Linked DNA regions of Runella sp. SP2. The main gene of each other region encodes a partner of the protein of the gene in region 2 in a complex. Links are inferred from orthologs where the notes say so. Each region holds a gene or a part of one and is shown on either strand. Other genes may lie near its edges.

Region 1 (17,197 bases), 720 kb from region 2 along the record:
ATGACAAGAACTTTAAATGCCAACGAATAGTAATAAAACCCTTTTAAGATTTTGAAGTGTTTGTTACGGTAGGTGAGGTAATTGGTCACGAGTCCGTCCATGCGTTGAATGGGGAGGTGGGTCGAACCTGCCGTTTTAAACGAAAATAAGGTACTGGCCATTCCTTCAAGCCAAGCTACTACCCGATATTTATATTTTGATTCTTTAATGCTCGTTTCCATTCCCTTACGGCCATTGATGCGAATGATGGCCAAGAAAATAAGAATGACAAACAAACTAAATGCAATAAAGAAAGGGTGGTAAAACGAAAGCAAAAGCAACCCAAAAATGATTTGTAATAAAGCAGCAGTGAGCTCAATCAAAAACTTTGGAAGCGATTTTTGGATGGTCAGGACGTCAAAGAAACGGTTCATAAGCTCCGTAGGATTGTCCTGGCGAAGGGCTTCGTATTTCAACCGCGGCACACGATAGGTGAACTCAAAAGCAGCTTTGGCAAAAATTCGCATTTGGAGGGTTTCGACCAAAGCTACTTGGATGATTTGCATAATACCACTTCCGATAAGCCCTAAAACGACCAAGCCCATCAGTACATAAACGGAGCTAAACACCGAACCACTCGAAACCAAGCTAAAAATGGCTTGTACGCCTAATGGCAACACAAGGCTGATAAGCCCCACGACGACGGCATAAAAATAGATGTAACCAATGTCCTTGCGTTCGTTGCGCAGCAGACGCATTAATCGCTGAACGGGACTGAGAATTTCGTTTTCGGTTTGACTTAGGGTGCTGTCGTCGCTCACCAAAGGTTGCATCGGAAATGCCGTAATGTACAGCACTTGTCCGTTTTTGGTACTATCCGATTGGTTTTCAAATACCAAAGGCGATAAGACTTCAGAGGAGCTGTGATGAGGACGATTTTCGATGATGGGGCTCCACTGAACGTTAGCACCTTGGAAGTCTTTACCGACGATGACAGGGGTGAGTCCGAGATTGTGCTTTTCAAAATAAAGTACGGGATGGGTAGCCGATTCAATAAATGGAACAAATTGATTCTTTGGTAAGCAATTAACGACCAACGTAAGGTTGTTGTGCCGCGCGCTTCGGTGAAGATCTTCAATAAACCGATGGATGTCGGTTCCTGAATATGAAGACGTTTGCTCGACTTGATCGTAAGTCGTTCGGTGGGTTACAACGGGTTGCCCAGTCGAAATGGCAAGTTGTTCTACAATTTGCCTTATATACTGCGAATTCATGCGGTTTCTTGGATGGGTTGATAGTTGAAAAAGCAATAGACCGTTATATTTGTTCCAATATTAATTAATTCTAACTCAATTCTAATATAGGTCTATTTTGGCAAACAAAGACGAAAATAGGACAATGAGGCATGTACATTTTGCTTTTCGTATGACCATTTTGTTAAGAAATTGTTCTTTACTAAACTGGACTTTGGTAGGCATGGTTTTGACTTTTGGGATAAATTCTTGTACCTCTCCCTGCGACGATTGCGGAACTACGTTGAAAGGTAGTGAATTTTTCCCAATGGAGGTAGGGCGATTTGTGGAATATGACGTAAACGAAGTAGAAGTAGCCCTTGGGCGCCCAGCAGTGGTTCGGGCGTTTCAATGGAAAGAACAAGTGGCAGAAAGTTATCTTGACCCTGCGGGAGAGAAAGTGTATCGCATTGCTCGTTTTCGTCGAACACTGGAAGGCCAGTCGTGGACGCCAGATTCTACGTTTACGGTACGGTTAAAAATTGATTATGCAGTCCGCAACGAAAGTGGTCGAGAGTACGTAAAAATGGTATTTCCTCCTTCCGAAAAACGTTCGTGGAATGGGAATATTTACAACAATTTGGGGGAAGATGAGTATGTACTAAAAGACGTAAATAAAGCGTTGAAAATAGCAGGAACTGCCTTTGACCGAACGGTAACCGTGGTTCAGCAAAACGACTCGACGCTGGTGAATCAAGATAAACGGATAGAAACATACGCAGTAGGAGTGGGGTTGATTTATCGGGAACGAATTAATGTGCAATTTTGCTCATCCACGCCTTCCTGCATTGGCAAGGCACAAATAGATTTTGGAACACGGCAGTTCGTTCGTTTTAAACGTGCAGGCGTAGAGTAGGTGGGAGGGTTGCTGATGTGGTGAGGGTTGCTGATGTGTGGTGAGGGTTGCTCACAACCCGACGAGAGAGTGTTGAATTTGGATTTCTAAGTGGTATTTACTAGAAAAAATAAATATATAAAAAACATATACAAATGATTGACAATCAGAAGGGTAAATGGATTTTTGTGGCCGTGTTTACTTGGCTTTTTATGTGGGGTGGGATGGGGCAGGCGCAGACCGCCAAGTACTTGGTTTTATTAAAAGACAAAACAGGTACGCCCTTTACGACTGACAAGCCCACGGCCTATCTGAGTCAGCGCTCGGTAGATCGTCGTTCGCGGCAAGGGATTGCGTTGACGTCGAGAGATTTGCCTGTCAATCCTAGTTATGTATCTCAAATTCGCCAAACGGGTGCCAAGGTTTGGTACACTTCCCGTTGGTTGAATGCTGTATTGGTTGAAGCAACCTCAGCCCAACTGACGGCAATTCGAGCGTTGTCGTCGGTGAAAGAGATTGAGTTTAACCGTGCCCTTCGTACGGCTCGTTTGTCGGCCGAAAAACAAACCAATGCCACGCAGCAAAAATTTGGAATGGATGCTTTCAACTACGGAGCTTCGCTTAGCCAAATCCAAATGTTGGGTGTCGATGCCATGCACGACCAAGGCTACAATGGCAAAGGAATGCTGGTGGCGATTTTGGATGCAGGTTTTTTAAACTCCAATACCAACCCTGCTTTGAGTGCGTTGTTTACCGAAAAACGCGTAGTTACTACCTACGATTTTGTCAAAAATGAAACTAGCGTTTACGAAGACCATTCGCACGGAAACAACGTGTTTAGCATCATGGCAAGCTTTAAAGAAAATAGTTTGATTGGCCCAGCTTACGGAGCTTCTTATGCGTTGCTAAGAACCGAAGATGACAATAGTGAATCACGTTTGGAGGAAGCCAATTGGCTGATTGCTGCCGAATATGCCGACAGTTTGGGCGTCGATGTCATCAACACTTCATTGGGGTATAATCAGTTTGATAACGAAGCCGATGACTATACCTATGCCGACATGAACGGTAAAACGACGCTCATTACACGGGCCGCCGATTGGGCAGCAGCAACAGGCATGATAGTGGTTGCCTCGGCGGGAAACGAAGGGGCGAGTGCGTGGAAATACATTTCAGCTCCTGCCGATGCTGACTCAGTATTGGCAGTGGGTGCGGTCGGCAGCACCAAAGCGTTGGCGTCTTTTAGTTCCATTGGCCCTTCAGCCGACGGGCGGGTTAAGCCTGATGTTTGTGCCCAAGGGGCTTTAACAGTACTTTCAAATCAAGCAGGTACGGTAACGGCGGGCAATGGAACGTCATATTCGGCTCCGTTGATTGCGGGCTTGGTGACGGCTTTTTGGCAATCGCAACCGCAACTCACGGCCATGCAAGTCATTGATTGTATTCGCCGAGCAGGAGATCGTTTTGCCAGCCCAACCCCTCAATTTGGCTACGGCATTCCCACTTTTGCGGCGGCAACGGAGGTAGCACGGGCCAAATATCTGCCCATGGGGGTGGGTGGAAATAAGCCAACGGAAGCCATTGTATTTCCAAATCCATTGGAGAATGCCAATGCGTTACAGATTCAATGGGGAGCAGAATTTACGGGGAAAAAAGTGGAAGTTGCACTAACAGACGTGGCGGGAAGAGTGTGGTTACAGCAGTCGGTCATGGCCAACGAACCATCAAGTAAACTAACCCTACCGATGGCAATGCCTCAAGGGACTTATGTATTAAAAATGAACGATAACGAACGCGTGCGGGTTTTGAAAGTAATCAAATAAGAAAAAAGTTTACATGAAACCACACATTAAAATCGACATTGTTTCGGACGTTGTTTGTCCGTGGTGCTACATCGGAAAGCGCCGTTTGGAAAAAGCCGTTGACCAACTCAAAGACGATTATACGTTTGAAATCAGCTATTTGCCTTTTCAGCTTTCGCCCGATACGCCCCTGGAAGGAGAAAATATGAAGGAACGGCTTTCGGCCAAATTTGGCGGAGAAGAGCGTTTTTATGAATTGACCAACCAAGTGTCGAACGTGGCGGCGGGAGAAGGACTAGAGTTTGATTTGTTGAACCAATCAATTTCACCCAACACGCACGGTTTGCACCGTTTGGTTTGGTTTGCCCAGCAAAAAGGCAAACAATTGGCGCTGGTAGAGGCATTTTTTAAAGCTTATTTTGAAGACCGTGTTAATCTTGCCAATGTCGAAAATGTAGTAGCAGTGGCGCAATCGGTAGGATTAGATGCGGAAGAGGTTCGTCAGTTTATTGCCTCTGATAAAGGAGCAGAAGAAGTGGACCAACTTCTTTATCAAAACCGTTTGATGGGCGTGAGCGGCGTGCCGTATTATATCATCAACGACAAATACGCGGTGTCGGGTGCGCAGCCAACGGACTTGTTTTTGCAGGCATTGCCAGATATTGCGGTAAAAGCCCCCATTCAAGCCCCGACGCAAGGAGAAGCGTGTGACCTCGAAACGGGTGTATGCTAATGCCGCCTTTTCGCATTATTTCGTTTGCGTTGTTGCTAGTTACGTTGGCCGTCAATATCTCGATGCCACTTTTTCGGGTATATGCGGCTGAAGCGGGTTTAAGCAACGGCCAAACGGCCTTGGTCTTGGCAGCGTACATCACAGGTATGCTGCCTTGTTACGTTTTTTTAGGAGGTATTTCCGACCGAATTGGACGTAAACCTGTGCTGATTGTCAGCGTTTTTTGTTCATTTTTAGCTACCCTCGTCATTACTCTTTTTCCCAATGTCACGGCTTTGGTTTTTGCTCGGATGTTACAAGGAATTGCCCTGGCGTTGAGTATGGGAACTGGTACCGCTTATTTAACAGAAGTGTTGTACCCTGACAAAAATGCCCCAACCAAAGCCGCTAATTTGGCTTCACTTTCTACGGCAATTGGTTTCAGCGGAGGTGCACTTGCCACAACTCTGTATTTACTTGTTGATTTTCAGCTTGTTCCGCCTACCTATTATTTGCTTTTGGGTACTACTTTTATTGGGCTTATCCTTCTTATTACGTTGCCCAACCCCAAACCGATTGGTGGAAATATCCTTCGACTCCCGTATTTTCCCAAAGGCTCTTTCCCCGTCAACATGGCTATTGCGATTTGCTGGGCGGCAACGGGCACGGTCATTGCCATTATCCCAACGCAACTGGCAAAATTTAACCTGACGCCTTACGCGGGTTTTTGCTTGGTATTAATCAATTGGACGGGCGCTTTCTTGCAACCTTTTATTCGCAAAAACGACCCTAAACAATCCGTTCGCATTGGTTATGTGCTGGTGCCATTGGGCTTTGGACTGGTGGTGTTGGGTAGTCATTTGGGGCAATTGTGGGTAATTTTGAGCGGGACAACACTCATTGGCTTGGCGGCTTACGGCTTTTCGTATGTGGGAGGGCTGGCATTGATTGCCAACTACGGCGGAGTTCAACGGGCAAGGGCCGTGTCAGGCTATATGTTTATGGGGTACATCGGCTTCGGAATTCCAGCCATTTTTCTTGGCTACTTGTCTGACCACGTTGGAATTGTCAATGCCTTATTAGTGTTTGAAGTGGTGATTAGTGCTTTGACGGTTTATTTACTTCGTATTTTTCGGTAAAAGATTATTTGAAAAAATAGTGGAAGAAATAGGGGGAAGGTGATTTTGAGTTGTCATCACTTCAAAGGTCTTAAAAACAACCTCTATACAGCTATGAAATTTTTAAGTATGCTTCTGGTAACAGGAGCGTTGGGTACTTTTTGTGCCGATGAAACGCCTTCAAAACTCCATTTTCCCGAGCCTCCGCGCACATCAAACCATTTGTTCTACATCCAACGGAGCAACAACACCAATACCGTCATGTACGAAGCGAATGTCGGTTCTGACAAAAAATTAGACCATGAAAGCCCAATGAACGTATATTGGATACGGTACGCCGAACGCGGGCAGCGCGAAGACCTCTCGACGCTTCAATGGCGGTTGGCGTATGGCTACAAACACCATTCAACTCCTAGTGCTAACACCTACGAAATTTCCTTGAATGCGTTAAAAAAACGTCAAATTTGGGTGACGTACCAAGAGAATAAACCCGTGGCTATGACCCACATCAATGGCCGTAAAGTGCTGTTACAGAAAGTGTTTGTGCAGTTAGCTAACAATGCGTTTATTCCAAAAGTAAAGTACGTAGAGCTTTTTGGGGTCGAAAACGACAACCGTACCAAAGCGTATGAACGTATTGATATTTAGTGATTTCTTGTTTGATATTCCTCATTTTTAATTTGACATTCTAATGCTTTTTTTATTGCAGTTTGAACAAGACGTGCAGCCGCTATTGCTGTATGCTGCCCCCGTTATTTTTATTTTTGTAGCCCTCGAATACTGGTTCTTACGCCACGACCCGCACCATCATTACGACGCTGACGATTTGAAAGCGTCGGTCGGAATTGGGGTGGGTGCTTTGGTCATCAATGGATTATTGAAAGCGCTTACGGTCGGTTTGATTTTGTTTTGTTATGAACTTGTGCCGTGGCGCATCCCGAATACGTGGTGGGCGTGGGTGTTGGCGTATTTGGGCATTGATTTCTGTAACTATTTTGCCCATTACATTGCGCACAAACAACGGATTTGGTGGGCGACCCACGTAACGCACCATTCGTCGGAACACCTAAATTTGTCCACTTCGTTTCGAAATTCGTGGACGCAGCACATAAAAATCATTTTTTTTCTGCCCGTTTGGCTATCAGGCATCCACCCCGTAATTACGTTTATGTGTTACCAAATCAACTTGCTGTATCAGTTCTGGATTCATACGGAGGTCATTACCAAATTGCCTCGCTGGTTTGAGTATATTTTTGTCACGCCGTCGCACCATCGGGTGCACCACGGTAAAAATGATGCCTACCTCGACAAAAATTTTGGGACAACATTTATTATTTGGGATCGATTGTTTGGCACGTTTCAAGAAGAAACCGAACGGCCTATTTATGGATTAACGAAACCCGTTACTTCCAATAATGTCGTTTATCTCAATTTTCACGAGTGGCGAGACATTATTAGGGATGTTCGGAAGGCCAAAAGCTGGCGAGAAGTAACGGGTATTTTGTTTGGGCCGCCCTAATATTTTGGTATATAAAAGCAATTTAAAGCCTCAAATCGTCTTTCTTTGTAAATTCATTGGTGCGTTTTTCAACCAAAATTTCAAAAAAGATGGATTTATTAAAAACTCAAATAGGGCGTTTGCGGGTCATTGGTTTTATAGAGGGCGTTTCGTTTTTGCTTATCTTGTTCATAACCATGCCATTAAAGTATTATGCCGAGATGCCAGGCCCCAATAAAGTGATTGGCATGGTACACGGATTGCTGTTTGTGCTGTACGTATTGGCGGTAGTACAGAGTAAAATTGAGTACAACTGGCCCCTAAAAAAAACGGCTTTGGCCTTGCTTGCCTCTATTGTTCCTTTTGGTACTTTTTGGGCCGACGCGAAATTGTTTCGTCAGGTATAATATTTATGATAACAAAAGCCCCCGTTCACCTAAGAACGGGGGCTTTGATATGTCTTTCGGTTGTGAGCAACCGAAAGCACCTAGCTTACAAACCAAAAGCAGCTTTTACGGCGTCAACGTAGTCGAGTTTTTCCCAAGTGAAAAGTTCTACTTCTACTTCGGCCACTTGACCAGCGTTTTTGAATACTTTCGTTACTACTTGCGACTCGCGACCCATGTGGCCATAAGCGGCTGTTTCTGAGTAAATTGGATTGCGTAGTTTGAGGCGTTGCTCAATCGCATAAGGGCGCATATCGAATACGCTTTCTACGATTTTAGCAATTTCTCCGTCGTTCAATTTTTTGCCATTTTCGCCTTTTACTTTCGATGTTCCGTACGTGTTGATATACAAACCGCAAGGTTTAGCTACCCCGATAGCGTATGAAATTTGAACCAATACTTCGTCGCAAACGCCTGCTGCTACCAAGTTTTTGGCAATATGACGCGTTGCATAAGCGGCCGAACGGTCCACTTTTGAAGGATCTTTACCAGAGAAAGCACCACCACCGTGGGCGCCTTTACCACCGTACGTATCAACGATGATTTTACGACCTGTCAAACCAGTGTCACCGTGAGGACCACCGATTACGAACTTACCCGTTGGGTTGATGTGGTACGTGATTTGGTCGTTGAACAATTTGCGCAATGAAGGCTTTAACTTGGCTTTCACGCGTGGAATTACGTAGGTAATGATGTCTTTGCGAATTTGTGCCAACATGGTTTCGTCATCGCCAAAGTCATCGTGCTGCGTTGACACTACGATGGTGTCAATGCGAATAGGCTTGTTGGTGTCAGAGTATTCGATGGTTACCTGCGACTTTGCATCAGGACGAAGGTACTTGATGCGCTTGTTTTCGCGACGGATAGCGGCAAGTTCTTCCAAAATTTTGTGCGACAAGTCTAACGCCAAAGGCATAAAGTTGTCGGTTTCGCGCGTAGCGTAGCCAAACATCATCCCTTGGTCACCTGCACCTTGGGCATTTGCCTTACTTTCAAAATCATCTGCTGCTTGACGGTCAACGCCTTGGTTGATGTCGGCTGATTGTTCGTGAATGGCTGAAAGAACACCACAAGAGTGTGCTTCAAACATGTACTCAGCTTTGGTATAGCCGATTTTGGCGATTACTTCACGTGCAATTTGCTGCACATCGAGGTATGTTTTGCTGTTTACCTCACCTGCCAGAACTACTTGGCCAGTGGTAACGAGCGTTTCACAGGCTACTTTTGACGTAGGGTCAAACGCCATGAAGTGGTCAATAAGGGCGTCCGAAATTTGGTCGGCGACTTTGTCGGGGTGGCCTTCCGATACCGATTCTGAAGTGAATAAATAAGGCATTCTTCTATTGTATGATTTACGAAGTATGAATTACGATTTGTGTGTCGTTGAATTTTAGAGAGCAAAAATAGGTTATTTTCAGAGATAAAGAAAAAAGAACGAACTTTGTGTCCCCGCAAGATAGTGTTTTTGGGGATTAATTATTTTACGTACTAATTTTTGGTTAGCAATGGTAAAAATTGAAAATATAGAATTAGGCGACTTTCCATTGTTGTTGGCGCCGATGGAAGATGTCTCAGACCCGCCGTTTCGGGCGGTGTGTAAAGAAGGTGGTGCTGACTTGATGTACACCGAGTTTGTCTCGTCGGAAGGTTTGATTCGCGATGCGGCTAAAAGTGTGCAAAAGCTAGATATTTTTGAATACGAGCGCCCCATCGGGATTCAGCTTTTTGGGAGCGACATCGAAACCATGGGTGAATGTACCAAAATCGCGACCAAAGCGGGTCCCGATTTGATTGACATTAACTACGGATGCCCTGTTAAACAAGTGGCTTGTCGCGGAGCAGGTGCGGCGTTGTTGCAGGATATTCCTAAAATGGTCAAAATGACCGAAGCAGTGGTGAAAGCTACCCACTTGCCCGTGACGGTTAAAACCCGTTTGGGCTGGGACGAATCCACCAAAAACATTGAGGACGTAGCCGAACGCTTGCAAGACATTGGCATCAAAGCACTGACTGTGCACGGGCGCACGCGCGTTCAGATGTACAAAGGGGATGCCGATTGGACGCTCATTGGTAAAATCAAGGATAATCCACGCATCAAAATTCCAATTTTTGGCAACGGTGACATTGACAGCCCCGAAAAAGCAATCGAATACCGTGACCGCTTTGGTGTAGATGGCATCATGATTGGGCGTGCGAGTATCGGTTATCCTTGGATTTTTAACGAAATCAAACATTTCATCAAAACGGGTGAGCACTTGGCGCCACCTACTACTGCCGAACGCGTACGCGTGTGCAGAAAACACCTCGATTTTTCGATTAAATGGAAAGGTGAACGTACGGGGATTTTGGAAATGCGCCGCCACTACGCTACTTATTTTAAAGGTTTGAACAATTTTAAACCCTACCGAATGCGTTTAGTGGAAACCCTCGACTACGCTCATATTCTGGAGATTTTGGATGAAGTAACCGACATCTACGCCCTAGAAAAAGTGGAAGCGTAAGGGATTCATAAAACCTTTTGAACTATGCGCACTCACTGGTTAAGTAGTTGCCTTTTGTTGTTGATAGCAACATTGGCAGTGGCTCAAAAAAACACCCAAGGTATTTCGGGACAAGTACTTTGGAAGGCTGGAAATTTTATGCCTACTATCGGTACCAAAGCGTCCGTTCCCAAAGCAGTACCCGTGGTGAGAGAGGTGTATATTTATGCTTTGACGAATGATAAACAGGTAGAGGCGGGTGAAGATGCGGGTTTTTATCAAAAAGTGAATTCAAAACTCGTCAGAAAAGTAAAAACTGATAAAAAGGGGCGTTTTTCAGTGACGCTGCCAGTGGGTTATTATTCAGTGTTTACTAAAGAAGAAAAAGGGCTTTATGCCAATCTATTTGACGATGCCATGAATATTAATCCAATTCAAGTTCAAAAACGTCGTTGGACAAAAGTGGAAATGATAATTGATTATCAAGCTGTTTATTAAAAGAACCTCCCGAAAGTTTTGAACATTGTTGTACGCTTTAAAGTTAGGTACGCTCAAACAGACATTTAGTTTGATTGGTTTTTTTGTTTTGAAAATACGGTCATATTTTTGATTCTATCATCAGTAAGACAGTTATCGGCAATATTTTTGATAATTTGAGTGGAGTTCGAGATTTGCCACTTCAAGGTATCTGGCTTGAATTTAAGTTGGACAAATTGGTGAGCAAATTCTTTTCCTACCCTAATCGTTTGTCCGAAATGCGTAATTTGTCCTACTGATGATACTTTTCGAGTGTAGATTTTTTTTGCAATAAATTCATGAACTCTCTTTGAATCAAAGTCTTTACTTGAAAATACGCGTTGTTTAGTAATTAACTCAGGGAAAGCCATCGCCCTGGTTTTTCCCTCCAGCCGAGTTACTGGATACAGCTGTCGTTGAATATGAATTTGGGCATCTAGCTTGGCTTGTAATTCTTGTAAACAACGGCAAGCTTGCACTTCTGCCCAGCGTTGAGTGGTATCTTGCATTTTCTCAACGCGATTATTCATCTGTGGACAATAAGGTTTATTCCAAGTCAAATCAATATCGTGAGCGATAAGCCACAGCGCTAAAGGCGGAGTAGGTGCCCCAGCAGGACTTCCGAATGGCTCGCCATTATCTACTCTAAAACAACCTGCTTTTCCCCATTTGTTGAAAACCTCAATAAGTTTTTGCCGTATTTGGTCAATGGGCACTTGATTGATTCGGGCATAGGGGGAAAACGGGTGCTTCCAGACAAGCTCCACTTTTTTCATCCACAATGGTCAAATAACAAGCTGATTGACCATTTTCTAAGCTTAATCGTTCTTTGGCATCTACCTGCCAGATGTTATGAACCTGTGTTGATTGCCCAATTTTGGGTTCTAATTTTTAGGAACGTGGTTTGCTCATATGAGCTGACAAAAACCAACGTTGAATCGTGCGTACATGAACCACCTGAGAGCAACCATAGCGATTGACCAGGTGCATATGAATCAAGGGGCTTCCCCAATTTGGATGTAAACGTTTTAGCCAAAGAGCTCCTCGATAAATCACATCGGATCTACTGGGCGGCTTTTTGCCACAGTTCTCATATGCTGTTCGTAAATTTGATTGGGGAGTTTTTTGGTGTTTATGCCATAAGTTTCGCAGGGTAGCATAGGGAACACCTAAGTGTTCACTAATATATTTTAGTGTTTTACCTGAGGCTTTTAACTCCAGTAATGACTGCCGTATCGCTGTATTGGTCGCTTGTCCCATCGGTTGTTGCTTGTATGAGCGTATATCAAAAAACAAAAGTACTTAACTTCTTGCCGCTATAAATACTTAACTTTAAGACGTACAGCAACCTCCCGAAAGTTCAAAACTTTCGGGAGGTTCTTTATTTCTACTCCCTAACTACCTTCACTGAAGATTCTACCTTACCGTTTCGCTTATACGATAAGATATACGTACCAGCGGGAAGCTCTTGGGTTGATACTTCTATTTCATTTGCGTTGCTAGTAAGTGACACTGATTTGACCAACTTGCCTTGAATGGTATGAAGTTCGAGCTGAGTTTTATCGGCCAAACTTCTTGATTTGAGCAAGTTATCCAACTTCACTTTCATTACATTTTCAAATGGATTGGGCATTACTTTTAGCAATGATGGTTCCAATTCTTTTTCTTCTTCCAGGGCAGGAGTTACCTCAACGGCGGCTTCTCGTGCAGCAGCATTAGAAGGTTCTGACAAGAGGTTGGCAGGTAGCATTTGGGCACAATTTCCAGCAGTTCCCATTCCTGGCGTTACCGTGATGGTGCGACAAGCTTTGGCTACGCACTCACAAGGGCCATTTCCGTTGTCAGCATAAACAGTTAAGCAAACGTTGTAAGTACCAGCACTGAGGTAAGTGTGTGAGAAAGTAGCACTGTTTGACCAGTTGCCATCACCAAAATCCCAATGGTAGGCGGATATAGGGTATGTACTGGCACTTCCTGTTGAGTTAAACAATACTTGTAAGCCCGTAGCTGCATAACTGATACATGGTGTGACGGTGCATACACATTTTGCTACCACAATTTGGTACGTAAGTGTTTGCTTTCCACAGCCATTGTCGTAGGTGAGTATAACCGTATAAGTGCCTGGATTAGTATAAGCATGGCTTGGATTAAGGGCCGTAGAGGTGAATCCATCGCCAAAGTTCCAAAGTACATTCTGAACGGGACAATCGCTTGTTACCAAGCGCAACGTTACAGGCAATCCTAAACAGGCTGTTTTGGGAACGGTAATGGCAGGAGTACAGCAACATTTTTTCGACTCGGTTTTGATACATGTAGTACCATTGGCAAACGTAATATTGTAAGTAATAACTACATTGCCGCTCGAGGTAGCTTTGAAACACGCATCAACGGTCGTGGAATCGCAAGTACCCGTTGGAGTAAAGGTATAGGTGGACGTTCCTACGTAGCTGGTTGGTGCGGGGTTGCAGGTCCATGCCAAGTTCGTAAACGTGCCGTTGGTCAAAGTAACTTTGACTTGTTTTACGGGACACGCGACTTTCAATTTGCTACAACACAATTTGTCGGTCGGAACAATTTGGGTTTTTTCACAGCAATTTACTGCCGCCGCGTCAATGGAAACACAGGCCAAGTTAGACTCACATGGGGTGAGGTTTACGTCGGTATTGGCGTTGTTGATGTACATCAAGGCAGCCGCTGTTGCGGCAAAGGTATTGCAGGCTTTTTGGGCGTTTTGGGCCGAGGCGCTTACCAAAGCCCTGAAGTCGTATTGCTGCGTAGCGGTTGGCATAAAACTACTGCCAAAATTCGCTTTTACATTGCGAGCACTAACCGCTGAGGCTGTCCAAGTGGTGGTGTTACATCCCCCAGGCGAATACGATAGGTCAGGAAGGCAAATGTTGACCGAATTGGCATAAGTGGAGGAAGCACTCAATGGCGTTGCACCCACAAAATTTTGGTGCAAAACATCAAACTGACTACCACGGCTTACCGCTCGGTTGAGCATCAAATAATCCGTCGTTACGTTGTCGCGGGGGAGCATGTCAAAAAACAACAAATTTTTGAGGGCAGCTCCTGTTTTGGTCAATCCCAAGCGATATATAACGTTTGTATTTGGATTGGTAACTGCGGAAGTAGCGAAGGTTGCTCCGTTGTCTTTGCTTAATTTTTTATCCAACGTAAAGCCAAAAACCGCGTTTGTTGTGAGATATTCGGTATTGGAAGTAGCTAGCACTGCTGACAAGTTGGAATGAACTCTAAAGAAGTTAGGAATAACACCAACGGCAGCATTGTTGAGGACTTTTACGTCAAATTCGATGAAGTAAAAAGGGACGCCCGCCGTGCCGTATTGGCCGCAGTTGGGGTAATAGACATTGGCGCAGCTAGTACCGATGGTTGGGATGTTCCAACGCAGGTTATTTCCTGCGTGAGCGGTAGAAACGCCCGTCCAGGCAGTAGTTCCAATAGGAATGCCCGAGCCTGCCGTACATACTGGACTGTAATTGCTTGATATATAGTAGGTTTCGTTTCCGACGTACTGCAAATTTGCATTTAACAAATCATTGATGTAAGCGCCCGATAGTACGGCTGTGCCGATGTTTTGAACCCGTAAACGATACCGCAACACTTGCCCTTGATTATAAGTCGTTTGCTTGTTACAAATTTCTTTGAAAGCACAAACGTTGGTTGTTGGTGGATAAATCGCGATGGTATTACAAGAAGTACGAACCGTCGTAGGATTAGGCATGGGATACCTCAAGCTCGCACAGTTCATAATACTGCTTGAAGCTAGGGAGTTAATGGTAAAGTTGATGCGGTACGAAACGCAAGCCCCCACGGCTAAAGTACCATTGTTTTGAAAATAAATGGCGGGGTTAGTCCCTAGCGTGGCAGTGTAAGTTTGTGTCGAAGTGGCATTGACCAAAACGTTAGCAGAATTAACATTGACAGTGACAGGGTTAGCCGCAGTTCCTGTTACCTGAATGCTCGTGACCGTAATGCCCGTCGGGATGTTGTCATACACATTGAAGCTGGAGAGTGGAGAGGTACCATTGTTGCAGACGACGATGTTGTAATAGCCTGCGCAGCCACGAGCATTGCCCGATACATAAGAATATTTGCTAATTTGTCCAGAGGTAACGGGAGCCGATTTGGTAACGCAAATTTGGAGTGAATCGGCGTGTTTACCGCAATTGGGAGAGGTGGGTTTGCCCAAATCACCCGTTAAAACTGCTTTATTGGTGCGACTGGTGTTGACGGCAAAACCAGGATAATAGATTTTAATTTTAGCCTGCCGCTGGAAATAGTTTTGGGTAGCGTCAAGCGTTCCTAAGCCTGTCCAAGTGATATTGGTGCCCGAAGCAGTGATAGTGCCCGTAGCGGGAGCAATGGGGGCGCCGCTAACAAATACCGCACCCGCGGGCATTCGATCCACGATGGAGGCATTTTCCAAATTGAGAAAACCGTACAATCCCGTGTTTTTATAAACCGAGACAATGTATTCAACGGTGTCGCTCAACGTCGCCCATTGGCACGTACCACCCGTGTAAGCTAGGCCGCTGGGTACTTTATAGACTTTCCACGGGTCGGTGGCTTGGGCGGTGGTACTTACGTAGCCTGTACAAAGATCAGCACCTGTGGAGGTTCGTAAGCAAGCGCGGTTGCGGGCGGTTTCTCCGTTACAAGTTGTTCCAGCGGGAAACTTCACGTTGATTTGAAAAGACCCCGAGCAAGTTGACGTCGTCGAGGGTATCTGATAAGAAACTTGGGTACCTCCCACAACGGTTGTTTGAGATACGCTTGGCGTACCACATACGGCCGTTGCAATGACGTTGTCAACCACCAATGGGCTAGGCACTACATCCGTGATGGTCGTAGCGGGTGAGCCAGCAGGGATGGTATAAAAGATTGTGTACGTAAACCCAACTCCAGTTGGGATGGTCGAATTACTAACCACTTTTTTCAAAAAATAACCACCAAGGTTGGCTTCTTGAGAGGTGGTTGAATTTTGGGCAATTGCACCTATGGATAGGCACCAAAATAGCAAAATCCTCCACCAATGTGTAGTAAATGGTTGTTTCATAGGGTAAGTAAGAAGTGTAAGAAATAGAAAAAATTAATGCGTTTTTAACGCGAGTGTTGAAGCATATCAACAGAGAAATAGAAGCAAAAATAATGCCGTTTCCTGCGAGAGTGTAGGAAAAATGCACATCTAAAAAGGAATACTATTGTTTTGAAAACATGCTCATTAATTGAGTGTTAATGAGCATGTTAATGAAAGTGTTATCAAAAATTGTGCCACATTTTTATTGCAATGCATACAATGCAAAGGAAGCCAGCCAGTGCTCGCCGCCGTAGCCACCATTGGTGATTTGGGGTAGGGTGGTATTGATAAAATGTTGAGAAGCTTTGAGCATATTTGCCCGACGGGAGTCGGTTTTAGGAAGGGCTCCGACAATGCCTTTCAAACACCAAGCCCTACTCAACGAAAGTCCATCTAAATGAACAATCTGCATGTCGTTTCGGTCACTTATGACGGGGAGTTTAAGGATGTTTTGCAAGCCAGCGGCAGGCATAAAGCCATTGAACCATTTGGTGAATGCTGTGGGTGTTAGGATACGTCGCATTAGGTCTGCTACTTCCAGACTTGGCGATAGAAAATCGGAACCGTCGGGTTCTTGGATGGCGGGCGCTTGGGTATTGTTTAGATAAAAATACTTGGCTTTTTCGACGATTTTGGCTTCAAAAGCGGCATTTTTAACCGTACGGGCGTAGTCAAGGGCAAACACCAAACCGAAAGCCGTGTTGGGATGAACGCCCGTGCGGTTGGGGTAGGTTTGTTTGGGTAAAAATGCCGTCCAAAGCTCCACCACTTGTTGGGTAAGCGGACGTAAATGCTGATGCCATTGGCGGCCTTGTGGGTCGTCCCATGTGGCCAATTCTTCGTCGAGTTTGAGCAACCAAGCCCAGCCGTAAGTACGTTCAAACGTGCGCGAAAACTTGTATTTGGTAAAATACTCCGCTTCGGTTTTCATTTTATCGGGCTGAAAACTATCATCCAGTATTTTTCGTATTTCCGTTTCTTCGGGAAGTCCCTTGAAGGTTTTAAGGAGCCGAACCAACATCCAGTGTCCATGTACAGAAGAGTGCCAATCCAAACAGCCATAAAAAGCAGGGTGTAGTTGCTTGGGTGTGAGTTTGGCGTCATTCTCGGCTTCGATGGTGTGCCCTGTTTTGTTGGGGTATTCGGTATGAATACAATGTAGGGGTAATTTGGCCAAAAAAGAAGCGCCAGCGGACGTGAGGCGCCATTGGTCATTTTCTTTGACAAGGTAGGTGTTTTGGGCAAAGAGCACGGTGAACGGAAAAAAGAGTAAAAAATAAAAGCTATTTTTCATTTTGTTGATAATGAAGCAGTTAAGGTTGGTTGGGGTACATTTTGGGGGGTAAAACACTAAAATCGCCTACGAACTTACTAATTTTAAGCGTTTTTCGACCTTACGCATGACTTTTTTCAATCTT
Region 2 (10,808 bases):
TCAGGGTAAGTATTAATAAAATCCTGAAGGGCCGCAATCGCCGTTAAAGTACTGGTTTGGTCTAAGTTGAAATTAGGAGAATCTTTGTACAGCGAGTAAGCGTGCATGTACAACGATTCTTGGGCATATTCGCTTCGTTGGAATGTCTCATAAAAGTTTTTGAACAAAAACTGAGACATGTTATAATTAGCCTGCTTAAAATTACAATAGGCATTGTAAAACTGAGCAAGTTCAGCTTGTCTAGCATCTTTCCCATTGAGAAGGGGAGTGATTTCTTCAAAAAGAAGACCAGCATGATAATAGTCCGCCTTTTTATAATATTGGAGAGCGGCCTCGTATTTTTGTTCGAGGGTTCCTTCTTTTTGAAGTTTTGAAAACTTACTGCACGAACCCAAAACGAGGGTAGTTAAGAAGAGCAGTGTATATCCGAATAGGGTCTTACGCATAGCGGGCACAAAAATACAAAAATAGCTTTATATCTCCCAACGAAATATAAAGCTATAAAAGTATGCTTTTGTATAGAATTCGATACTAATGACGAATCAATAATTTTTTTGTTGCAGTTGCTTTACCTTCGAGAAGTAAGCGGTAAAAATAAACACCCGTTGGCATTTCGCGGGTTGAGATACGAAGCTGACGGTCGTTTTTGTCCAATTCGTACTCTGCCACACTGTTACCAATCACGTTAAAAAGGGTGATTTTTGCTGTTCCTACCGTACCAGAAATTTGATAATCAATTTCAGTGTAATCATTGGCAGGATTAGGATACGCATTTAAAACACGGATTTTGTCACTCAAAAAGAGCAAGTCTTCCGATTTCGTTTCATCAAGTGAAGGGCGAGAATCGGTAGCGATAAAGCTTGCAGACTCCTTGGTTGTACGGTTTTTATTAACAGTTGCGCTGCCAGTTGCTGCGGGTGTATTAAGCATTACCGAGCGATAATAGGCATTAATAGCCGCACTTGGGCGTAATTTGATACTTCTATCGAGCGAACTTGGAATCTTCGTTAAACTTGCCGCAGTACTTTCTGCGGGCTTTTTACCAATGTTCAATCGACTTTTATTTCGATTGGCATCGGTTTGGGCGAATACATTACCAAGCGTCAGTAAACTGAAGCAAGTGAGCAATGTATATGTAAGTATAGTTTTCTTCATAGCTGATCTTGGACGAAATGAGCATAGTGTCGGCTCTAATGGTTGGACAAAAATATATTGAAATTAATTGAAAATCAAAAAATGGAACTTAAAATGTTGTTAAAAATTATTTTGCGGTTGTACAATATATACGACGAAAAAACGTAAAAAAGTTTCACTCTTTTCTAAAGTTTTTTTGACTTTGTTTTTACTTTCGGTTTTACCCCCCCTTTGTTGACTGTTGCCTTGGGTTTTTCGGGGGCTTTTTCTATCGCTTTGACAACCGTGGGCGGGTTAGGTTTAAAGTTAGCCCTAGAAAAAATTTCTTCTTTTGTTGGTTTTTCTTTGTCTCTCCAGCTAAAGCCTTCTAGTTGCTTTTCGTCACCTTTTATGTTTTGTGGTGGAATAAACCGCCCTTCGGGCTGTCCAACAAATTGTATTCGCTTTACTTGATTTTGTTTGAAATTAAGGGTCATTTTGGCGCACTCTACGCGGTTCATCCCCATGGGCTTCATGGCGTCGTCGGCTACAAAATAGACACTTTCCCCGTTGCCCTCTACAAAAACTTTTTGTAATCGAGTACTGTCATCAAAAGAAGCCGTAATTCGTCTGCCTTTAACTTGGTTAAAATTGAGCAATGTATCCCGAGCAATGACAAACGATTTTGCCTTCAAATACATCGTTCTCAGCTTCTGATTTACCAGTTGCGCAATGATGGAGTCGGCTTCCATCTGGTATTGCTTAGACCAGATTATCGGCTTCTTTAAAAAGGTTATATTTGAGTCTAATGAATTATAAATCAAAGAGTCACACTTGCTTTGTAAGTCTTTTTTGTACAACAAAACATTTTTATAGCCAATCAATTGCCGAGGTTTTTGTTCATCTGTCGAATCACTTTCAACGTTTTTTTGTCTCAGGTTCTGCCGCTTTGATTTTTGGGTAAGCGAGTCAGACTTAATTTCAACGGAATATAGCGTATCGGCGTGCATAAACAAGGTATCTTTGGAGATAATGGTGCGCGTGAGGGCGTGTCCCCAGACCTTCGACTTACCAAGTTTTCCATCGTATTGCCCAAAATCCCCGTTCAAAATAGTTTCGTCGTTTTTGGCTACTAACTCTACTTTGCCTTTGGCAAATCCCCGCTTGTTAAGGTTATCAAACGTCAATGAGTCGCCAGTAAGGGTGTAATCGGGGTTGTCTATGGTTGTTCTTGTTCGGAAAATCGACGCGCCTGTCTCTGTGTTATAAGAACCATTTTTAGCGACAACTGTTCCGTCTTTGCTCACAACTTTTGTCAAACTTCTAAAGTCTGCAATTTTTGTTAGCGAGTTATAAACAAGTGTATCAGTGGTAAGGGTATATTTTTTGTTGACCAACTTCACGTCTCGGTAATAGGTCGAGATTTTTGTTCTGGTGTCGTAATACCCCTGCTTACTTGTTAACGTATTTTCGGCATCTACTGTTTTTCCACGGTTGGGATAAAACGCAATGCCGCTTGCCATGTCATATTCAATTCGATTGGAGGTAAGGGTACGTTTTTGGTCTTTAAGCGTTACTGTTTTTCCCGAAACTTTTGCCAAACGGCTATTGCCATAGTAAAACAAGGTATCGCCTGTGACTGTTACGGTGTCGCCTTGTACAATTTTTACATTACCGTAGGCTTCAAGTGCATTTGATAACACATTATGGATGGCCAAATTACAGTGCATGATGGCCCCCTTGTGCTGGAAAGTTACTTTGCCAGTTACCCGTCGGATTTCGCTCCCGTCAAGAAGTTTACTAATGGTAATGCTATCGGCACCTAATAAAAATACCTTCTCTTCGCCTGCAACCGTTGGGGTTGGGCGTTGGGCGTTGGTTTGTAAGGTAAAAAGTAAACCCATGAGAACTATGAGGTATTTTATTCGTAATACGCACAAAAGCCCTTTAGGGTTGCAATGAAATAAACGATTATTTGAAAAAATCATGGGCTGCGAAAAACTGGTCAGTTTAATGTACTGAATTAGAGAACGTGCAAAATTAACTAAAAACGGTTTGGCTTTCCATTCTTAACATACATTAACGAAAACAAGAAAGCCAACAGTCTGTTCTGTACTTCGACTGTTGGCTTCGAAAACTCTTAATCTGATGATTAAAACGAAGGAGCTTTCAATCGTAAACCTGCGTCTTCGGAAAGGCCAAAGAGAAGGTTCATGTTCTGAACAGCTTGTCCCGAAGCTCCTTTGGTAAGGTTATCTATTTCGCTCGTTATCAGTAGGTTATTGCCGTGTTTTTGTAATTGAATCAAACACTTGTTGGTGTTTACAACTTGCTTCAAATCAATGTCTTGGGTCGTTACGTGGGTAAACGGATGAGATGCGTAAAACGATTGATAAAGAGCAACGGCTTCCTCTAATGTGCCTGTAAAATGTGTGTAAACATTGGCCATGATACCACGGGTAAAATCGCCACGGTAAGGAATAAAATTAACTTCTTTGTTAAAACCTTCTTGCAAACTCGCCAAACTCATTTTGATTTCTTTGAGGTGTTGGTGCGTAAAGGCTTTGTAAATCGAAATGTTGTTGTTACGCCACGAGAAGTGGGTGGTAGCACTCAACGACTGTCCAGCGCCTGTAGAACCCGTGATGGCGCTTACGTGGATGTCGTTCGTAAGAAGCCCCGCCGCTGCCAGTGGAAGTAAAGCAAGTTCGATACTTGTTGCAAAACAACCTGGGTTAGCGATTTTGGTCGCCGTCTTGATTTGTTCCCGCTGAAGCTCAGGCAAACCATAGATAAAGCCATTGGACTGGTCGCGGAAATCAGTACTGAGGTCAATGATTTTGACAGTTTCTGGAACTGAATATTCTGCTAAAAACTTCTTCGATTCGTTATGCCCCGAACAAAGAAAGATGACATCTAACCCCTCTAATGGAAGCAAACTGGCAATGTCTTCTCCCGAAAAAGCCAATTCAGTGTCACCCAATAAATCGGTATGGGTCGCATAAACGGGTTTGCCTGCTTGACTTTTAGAATGTGCCCAGCGGATGTCTGCGTGGGGATGATTGACTAAAATACGGAGCAGTTCGCCGCCTGTATAGCCTGCCGCCCCGACGATTCCTATTTGTATCATTGGTGGATGGTGAGTTTGAACTTCATCGAACATTACTTCGCTGCTTGCATTTCCTTTTGGAGACGTTTGGTAAGGGTCAAGCCTACTTCGTCGATTTGGGCAGCCATGATTTCATCACCAGTGGCATTACGCAATGTATCAGCTACACAGCCAAGCATTTCGATACAAAAGCGTTTCATTTCAAACACTTCCATTTCTTTGGTCCAAAGAGGAATGAACAACGTGCCTTTGTGGAATTGATCCCACACACCTACTGCAATGGCTTTGGTTTCTTCGAGACCTTCATTTGGATTGTCGGTTGCTTCCCAATAAATTTTTTCTGGGATTCTTTCAGCGTCTTGTTCGATGGTAAACTTGATTTCTTTTTGTGACATGCGGAGGATGATCTTATTTTGGGGGCGTAAAATTACGTAAAATTGGTAAAGAAAAGGTGTTGATAGTTGCCTATCAACACCTTTGGGAACGCAAAAACGTTCATTTAGATTCCTTTAATTGACCGATAAGGAGGTACTTTCCTTTTTTTCTTCGGGCAAAATAAACTGCATTGGATTTTTAACTTTCTCGGGCAACAAAGCAATCGCTAACACATCTTGAACTGTGTCCACGTAATGAAACGTCAGGTTTTTGATGTAACTAGCATTTATTTCTTCGACATCTTTGCGGTTTTTTGAACACATAATAATGTCTTTGATGCCCGCGCGGCCAGCGGCCAATATTTTTTCTTTGATGCCTCCAACGGGCAATACTTTGCCACGAAGGGTGATTTCGCCCGTCATAGCTAAATGTGGCTTGATGCGACGTTGGGTGAAAATTGAGGCTATCGACGTCAGCATCGTGATACCCGCCGAAGGGCCATCCTTTGGCACCGCTCCCGCAGGAATGTGGATGTGAAGATCGTAATTATGGAAAATACGGTAGTCGATGGCCAAGTCGTCCGAGTGGGCTTTGAGGTACGAAAGCGCTGTAATGGCCGATTCTTTCATAACATCCCCGAGCTGTCCAGAAAGGGTTAATCCTCCTTTTCCACGGCTCAAACTTGATTCGATAAACAAGATTTCACCCCCAACCGACGTCCATGCCAAGCCCGTTACGATACCTGCCGTGTCATTGCCTTGGTAAGAATCTTTGTCAAAGATTTCGGCACCTAACCATTTTTCAATGTGCTCGGCCTTGATTGTTTTCGGATATTCTTCTTCAAGCGCAATCGACTTGGCAATCTTACGAACGAGCGTACCAATTTTTTGTTCGAGGTTACGTACTCCCGATTCGCGCGTATAGTTTTCGATTACTTTCACCAATGCCTTGTCGTCAACTGAAAAAGACTTGTTGTCTAAACCGTGGTCTTTGCGTTGTTTTGGAACAAGGTATTTTTTTGCAATCTGCAATTTTTCTTCCACCGTATAGCCCGTCAACTCAATGATTTCCATGCGGTCGCGTAGGGCGGGATGAATACTTTCCAATGAGTTGGCGGTTGCAACAAACATTACCCGCGACAAATCGTATTCTACCTCTAGGTAATTGTCATTGAAGGCGTTGTTTTGTTCGGGGTCGAGCACTTCAAGCAGGGCAGATGCAGGGTCGCCACGGAAATTAGAGCTTACTTTGTCTATTTCATCCAAGATAAAAACAGGATTGGAAGAACCCGATTTTTTGATGTTTTGGATGATTTTGCCTGGCATCGCCCCGATGTATGTTTTACGGTGTCCGCGGATTTCGGCTTCGTCGTGCAAACCACCCAATGCCATACGGATGTACTTACGTCCGAGGGCTTTGGCTACTGATTTTCCTAACGACGTTTTTCCTACCCCTGGAGGGCCATACAAACACAAAATAGGAGCTTTGAGGCTATTTTTAAGTTTGAGAACGGCAAGGTATTCAATGATACGCTCTTTGACCTTTTCTAGTCCAAAGTGGTCAGCATCAAGGATTTTTTGTGCTCTCTTTAAGTCAAAATTGTCTTTTGTATATTCCCCCCATGGCAAATCAACCATCAATTCGAGGTAGTTGAGTGTCACGGGGTAATCAGGTGCCATTGGGTTGATACGCTGGAGCTTTTGTGCCTCTTTGTCAAAATGTTTTTTGGCACTTTCTGGCCATTTTTTCTTTGAGGCGCGAAAACGAATGTCTTCCAATTCGCGTTCGGGGGTTTCCATGCCTAGCTCATCTTGCAATACCTTGATTTGCTGACGCAAGAAATAGTCGCGCTGTTGTTGGTCAATGTCCGAACTGGCCTTCGACTGAATGTCGCGTTTGAGTTCGAGCATTTGAATCTCACGCATCATCAGCTCAAGCAACTTGACGGCTTGTTCAGCGATGGTAGCTTTTTCAAGCAAGTCTTGTTTTTCGGCTACTTCGGCATTGAGATTTGACGATAAGAAATGGGTCAAAAACGTTGGACTTTCTATGTTATCCAAAGCGATACGCGCTTCTTGAGGAATATCTGGATTGAGACGAAGAATTCTGTGTGCGGAGTCACGCAGCGACTGAATGAGTGCTTTTGACTCTTTTTTGTTTTGATTGGGAAAGTAATCTTCGATGGGAGATACTTTAGCAATCATATAAGGCTCTTCGCGAACGTAATCACTAACCCTAAAACGTTGGCGTCCTTGTAAAATAATTGTGGTGTTACCGTCGGGAAGGGTAATCATTTTGATGATGTAGCCCATCGTCCCAATGTCGTACAAATCTGTACTGGTAGGTTCGGCTTTATCCTGATTTTTTTGGGCAATGACCCCAATAATTCGGTCGCCTTTGTACGCCTTTTTAACCAAACGAATGGATTTCTGGCGTCCGACTGTCACAGGGATGACCATGCCAGGGAACAAAACGGTATTCCTAAGGGGAAGAATGGCTAGTTCATCGGGCATTTCAATCGGCTCATCGTCGCCTTCAGGACCTCCAAGGGGAAGTATTTCGAGGTTATCAATGTCTGATTCCGCCAACATGAGTCGAGTATATAGTTCGTTTGGGTCAATTTTCATGATTGGGCTGTCATTTTGACAGTGCTTATTTAAAAACTTAAAATAACAAAATTTTAACGATTTTTTAGCTATGCTAAGGGCAGGAGAAATGAAATCAATTGTTTGTTAGACGGAAACTAATGAAAATGTATTGGTGTAAAGGGAAAAATTTTGTTATTCTAACTACTTAAGCAAGTACGAATACTGAGTATTTTCTGTATAAAACTACTTAAAATGTTTTCTGGCGTAAGTAACAACCTGTTAACTTTAACCAATACAATTAACGATTAACTGTAGGTAAATATTGGTCGAAATAAAAGCCCCCGGAAGTCCGAGGGCTTTCGTTGTATGCTACTATGAGGAAGCTCTTGATTACATCATGCCGCCCATGCCACCACCGTGACCGTGAGCACCTGCACCTGCGCCAGCGCTTTCTTCTGGTTCGTCAGCAATCATACACTCAGTTGTCAACAACAAACCTGCGATAGACGCAGCGTTTTCAAGTGCCAAACGAGTTACTTTCTTAGGGTCGATGATACCTGCTGCGAAAAGATCTTCGTAAGTGTCGTTTTTGGCGTTGTAACCAAAACCGCCTTTTTCATCTTTGATGCGGTTGATAACTACCGAACCTTCGCCACCTGCGTTGGCAACGATGGTACGAAGTGGAGACTCCAACGCTTGACGAATGATGTTGATACCTGTGTTTTCATCATCGTTTGAAGCTTGAATATCATCCAATGCAGAGATGGCACGGATAAGTGCAACACCACCACCAGTTACGATACCTTCTTCAACCGCAGCGCGAGTTGCGTGAAGGGCGTCATCTACGCGGTCTTTTTTCTCTTTCATTTCAACTTCCGTAGCAGCACCAATGTAAAGGATAGCTACGCCACCTGACAATTTCGCCAAACGCTCTTGCAATTTTTCGCGATCGTAGTCAGAAGTTGTATTTTCGATTTGTGATTTAATTTGGTTAACACGGGCTTTGATTTGCTCTTGGTCACCCGAACCGTTCACAATCGTTGAGTTGTCTTTGTCAATGATGATTTTCTCGCAGTGACCTAGGTAAGAAAGGTCAGCGTTTTCCAATTTGAAACCACGCTCTTCGGCGATAACTGTACCGCCAGTCAAGATTGCGATGTCTTCCAACATGGCTTTACGACGGTCGCCAAAACCTGGCGCTTTTACCGCACACACTTTCAAGGCACCACGGATTTTGTTTACTACCAATGTTGCAAGCGCTTCGCCATCTACGTCTTCAGCGATGATCAACAATGGACGGCCAGTTTGAGCAACACCTTCCAATACAGGCAACAATTCTTTCATTGAAGATACTTTCTTCTCAGAAATCAAGATGAAAGGTTTCTCCAATTCGGCTTCCATTTTTTCCGCGTTTGTCACGAAATATGGTGACAAATAACCACGGTCAAACTGCATACCTTCTACTGTTTTTACTTCAGTTTCAGTACCGCGAGCTTCTTCAACTGTGATTACCCCTTCAGTACCTACTTTTTTCATGGCGTCAGCAATCATGTTACCGATTTCTTCGTCATGGTTAGCTGAGATAGTAGCAACTTGAGCAATTTTGCTGAAATCGTCGCCTACCGTTTGGGCTTGAGAAGCAAGGTTAGCAGTTACGGCCAAAACAGCTTTATCGATACCACGCTTCAAATCCATTGGGTTTGCACCAGCGGCTACGTTTTTAGAACCGATCGCATAAATCGCTTGCGCCAATACAGTCGCAGTCGTTGTACCATCCCCAGCAGCATCGGCAGTTTTAGAAGCAACTTCTTTCACGAGTTGAGCACCCATGTTTTCCATCGCATCTTTCAATTCGATTTCTTTCGCTACTGTTACACCGTCTTTGGTGATAGCAGGTGAGCCGAATTTCTTGTCAATGATAACGTTACGGCCTTTAGGTCCGAGCGTTACTTTTACTGCGTTAGCAAGTGTATCAACACCTTTTTTGATTTTGTCACGAGCTTCTGTATCGAAGAATATTTTCTTTGCCATTGTTTTTTAATTTGAAAATTATGGAATTTGGAAATTTGAAAATAGAGCAACTGAAAACTGGGCTGATATACATTATCAAATTACCGAATTATCAAATTGCCACATTTGCATTGATTTAGATAATAGCGAAAATGTCAGATTCGCGCATGATAAGGTACTCTTGGCCTTCAACGGTGATTTCGGTACCAGCGTACTTACCATACAAAATAGTATCTCCTACTTTTACTGTTAGGGGCTCGTCTTTTTTACCTGGACCTACTGCTACTACAGTACCACGTTGTGGTTTTTCTTTTGCAGTGTCTGGAATGATGATTCCAAATGCAGTTTTTTCTTCAGCAGGTGCAGTTTGCACTAGAACGCGATCAGCTAATGGTTTAACTTTTACTTCTGACATGATTATCAGGGGTTTTGATGGTTTTACAACTATTGGAACTTAGTACTAAGTTTTGTCGTCTCTTTTTAACTCATTTTCTATGCCAGCTCAAAAATTGAATTATAGTCTGACATTTTTTCAGTTTTTGTAGTAAAGACTTGGGAAAGTCTGACATTGTCAAAATAATCATTGGGAGATTTCAAAAAAAACTTTGATATTATTTGGTTGTGCTGCTTTTTTTTGTAATTTGGGACAGTCGAAGGAAGAGGTGGTAGATAAGATGTAAAGACCATTTTTCCCCTTGATATGCACAGGTTTCCGAATGTTTTCAACCACTGAAAGTTTTAAGACATGAGAAAATTGAATCATAACTGGCTCACCGAAGGATTGATAGACTTTGAGTATAAAAAATATGTGTTAAAGGCTTATTTACAGGGAGTTAATTCGCAGTTTGACGAGCAAAAACTGTACCCGTATTTGCCCGAGGTTGAAAAACATTTTAAACTTTCTGCGCAGTTGAGGCAGTCAAAAAAGCAATTTTTAGCCTCTTTCCGAAAGCGTATTGTGGGGGTAGATGTACAAAAAATGGAATTTTTGTACGAACAAGTGGCACAGAGTGAAGAAATGACCGAAATTGACAGCATTTTAGAGTATTCTCTGCCACTTTTTCAGAAAACGCTGACACGCGGACAAGACCAATCCGAAGACATTGCCTCGAAATTGGTATTTACCCCCGTAGGTATCATGCCCTTGTATTTGAAAGAAGGGTACCTGTTTATTTACCGAACAACCCAGAAAGCAACCGATATTTTTCAGTACAACGTACGTTTGTTTGAGAGTAGTGAGGAGCAGACTATCAAAACGAAGTACATTGAGTCGGTGCCAAAGAACATGGCGAACACCTTTGAAAATCTCAAGCTGACCCTGATTCGCAAGCGTCTTGAATTGCCGAATCCTGCCACTTATCTGGTCGAATCACCGATTGACTACCCCGTGCAGGAAACACTTTTGCCTTTGGCCAAACAAATGGTATATCGGGTGGTCTGCCAGCCAGAAAAATCGGCTTAACTAAGCCCTCTTACAAACCGTCGGACTGATTCCATAAAAATAGGTTCGAGGTTGGGAAGTTGCGGACGAGGCTGCGTGACAATCGAAATGAGTAAGAAGCCGTACGTCAAGCACCACCACTCATAAAAAGTCTTGGAAACCGCATCGGCAG

What was found.
Region 1: the proteins of groL (region 2) and metK are in contact, whole or in part, in a cryo-EM structure (PDB 8P4O), measured with the Escherichia coli proteins. The link is inferred for Runella sp. SP2 from one-to-one orthologs.

The regions. Positions count from the first base shown.
Region 1 is NZ_CP031030.1:651,754-668,950, forward strand. What follows is about bases 6,874-9,667. They hold metK (methionine adenosyltransferase), read right to left. Parts: upstream 9,019-9,667; coding sequence 7,729-9,018; downstream 6,874-7,728. Other genes in these bases: DTQ70_RS02605 (sterol desaturase family protein), read left to right, coding at 6,874-7,257; DTQ70_RS02610 (DUF3817 domain-containing protein), read left to right, coding at 7,347-7,643; dusB (tRNA dihydrouridine synthase DusB), read left to right, coding at 9,188-9,667. Outside these bases: DTQ70_RS02575 (peptidase domain-containing ABC transporter), read right to left, coding at 1-1,253; DTQ70_RS02580 (hypothetical protein), read left to right, coding at 1,456-2,127; DTQ70_RS02585 (S8 family serine peptidase), read left to right, coding at 2,262-3,929; DTQ70_RS02590 (DsbA family oxidoreductase), read left to right, coding at 3,943-4,641; DTQ70_RS02595 (MFS transporter), read left to right, coding at 4,641-5,759; DTQ70_RS02600 (DUF4833 domain-containing protein), read left to right, coding at 5,853-6,386; more of DTQ70_RS02605, read left to right, coding at 6,430-6,873; more of dusB, read left to right, coding at 9,668-10,183; DTQ70_RS02625 (carboxypeptidase regulatory-like domain-containing protein), read left to right, coding at 10,208-10,660; DTQ70_RS02630 (hypothetical protein), read right to left, coding at 10,726-11,454; DTQ70_RS02635 (PKD domain-containing protein), read right to left, coding at 12,066-15,758; DTQ70_RS02640 (DUF2891 domain-containing protein), read right to left, coding at 15,982-17,073; DTQ70_RS02645 (hypothetical protein), read left to right, coding at 17,180-17,197. UniProt on the Escherichia coli protein: Catalyzes the formation of S-adenosylmethionine (AdoMet) from methionine and ATP.
Region 2 is NZ_CP031030.1:1,366,863-1,377,670, forward strand. The notes cover bases 6,897-9,783. They hold groL (chaperonin GroEL), read right to left. Parts: upstream 9,217-9,783; coding sequence 7,576-9,216; downstream 6,897-7,575. Other genes in these bases: lon (endopeptidase La), read right to left, coding at 6,897-7,224; groES (co-chaperone GroES), read right to left, coding at 9,332-9,610. Also shown: DTQ70_RS05750 (outer membrane protein assembly factor BamD), read right to left, coding at 1-446; DTQ70_RS05755 (T9SS type A sorting domain-containing protein), read right to left, coding at 532-1,155; DTQ70_RS05760 (OstA-like protein), read right to left, coding at 1,320-3,017; argC (N-acetyl-gamma-glutamyl-phosphate reductase), read right to left, coding at 3,266-4,243; gliding motility protein GldC, read right to left, coding at 4,276-4,617; more of lon, read right to left, coding at 4,732-6,896; DTQ70_RS05795 (hypothetical protein), read left to right, coding at 9,941-10,657; DTQ70_RS05800 (TetR/AcrR family transcriptional regulator), read right to left, coding at 10,654-10,808.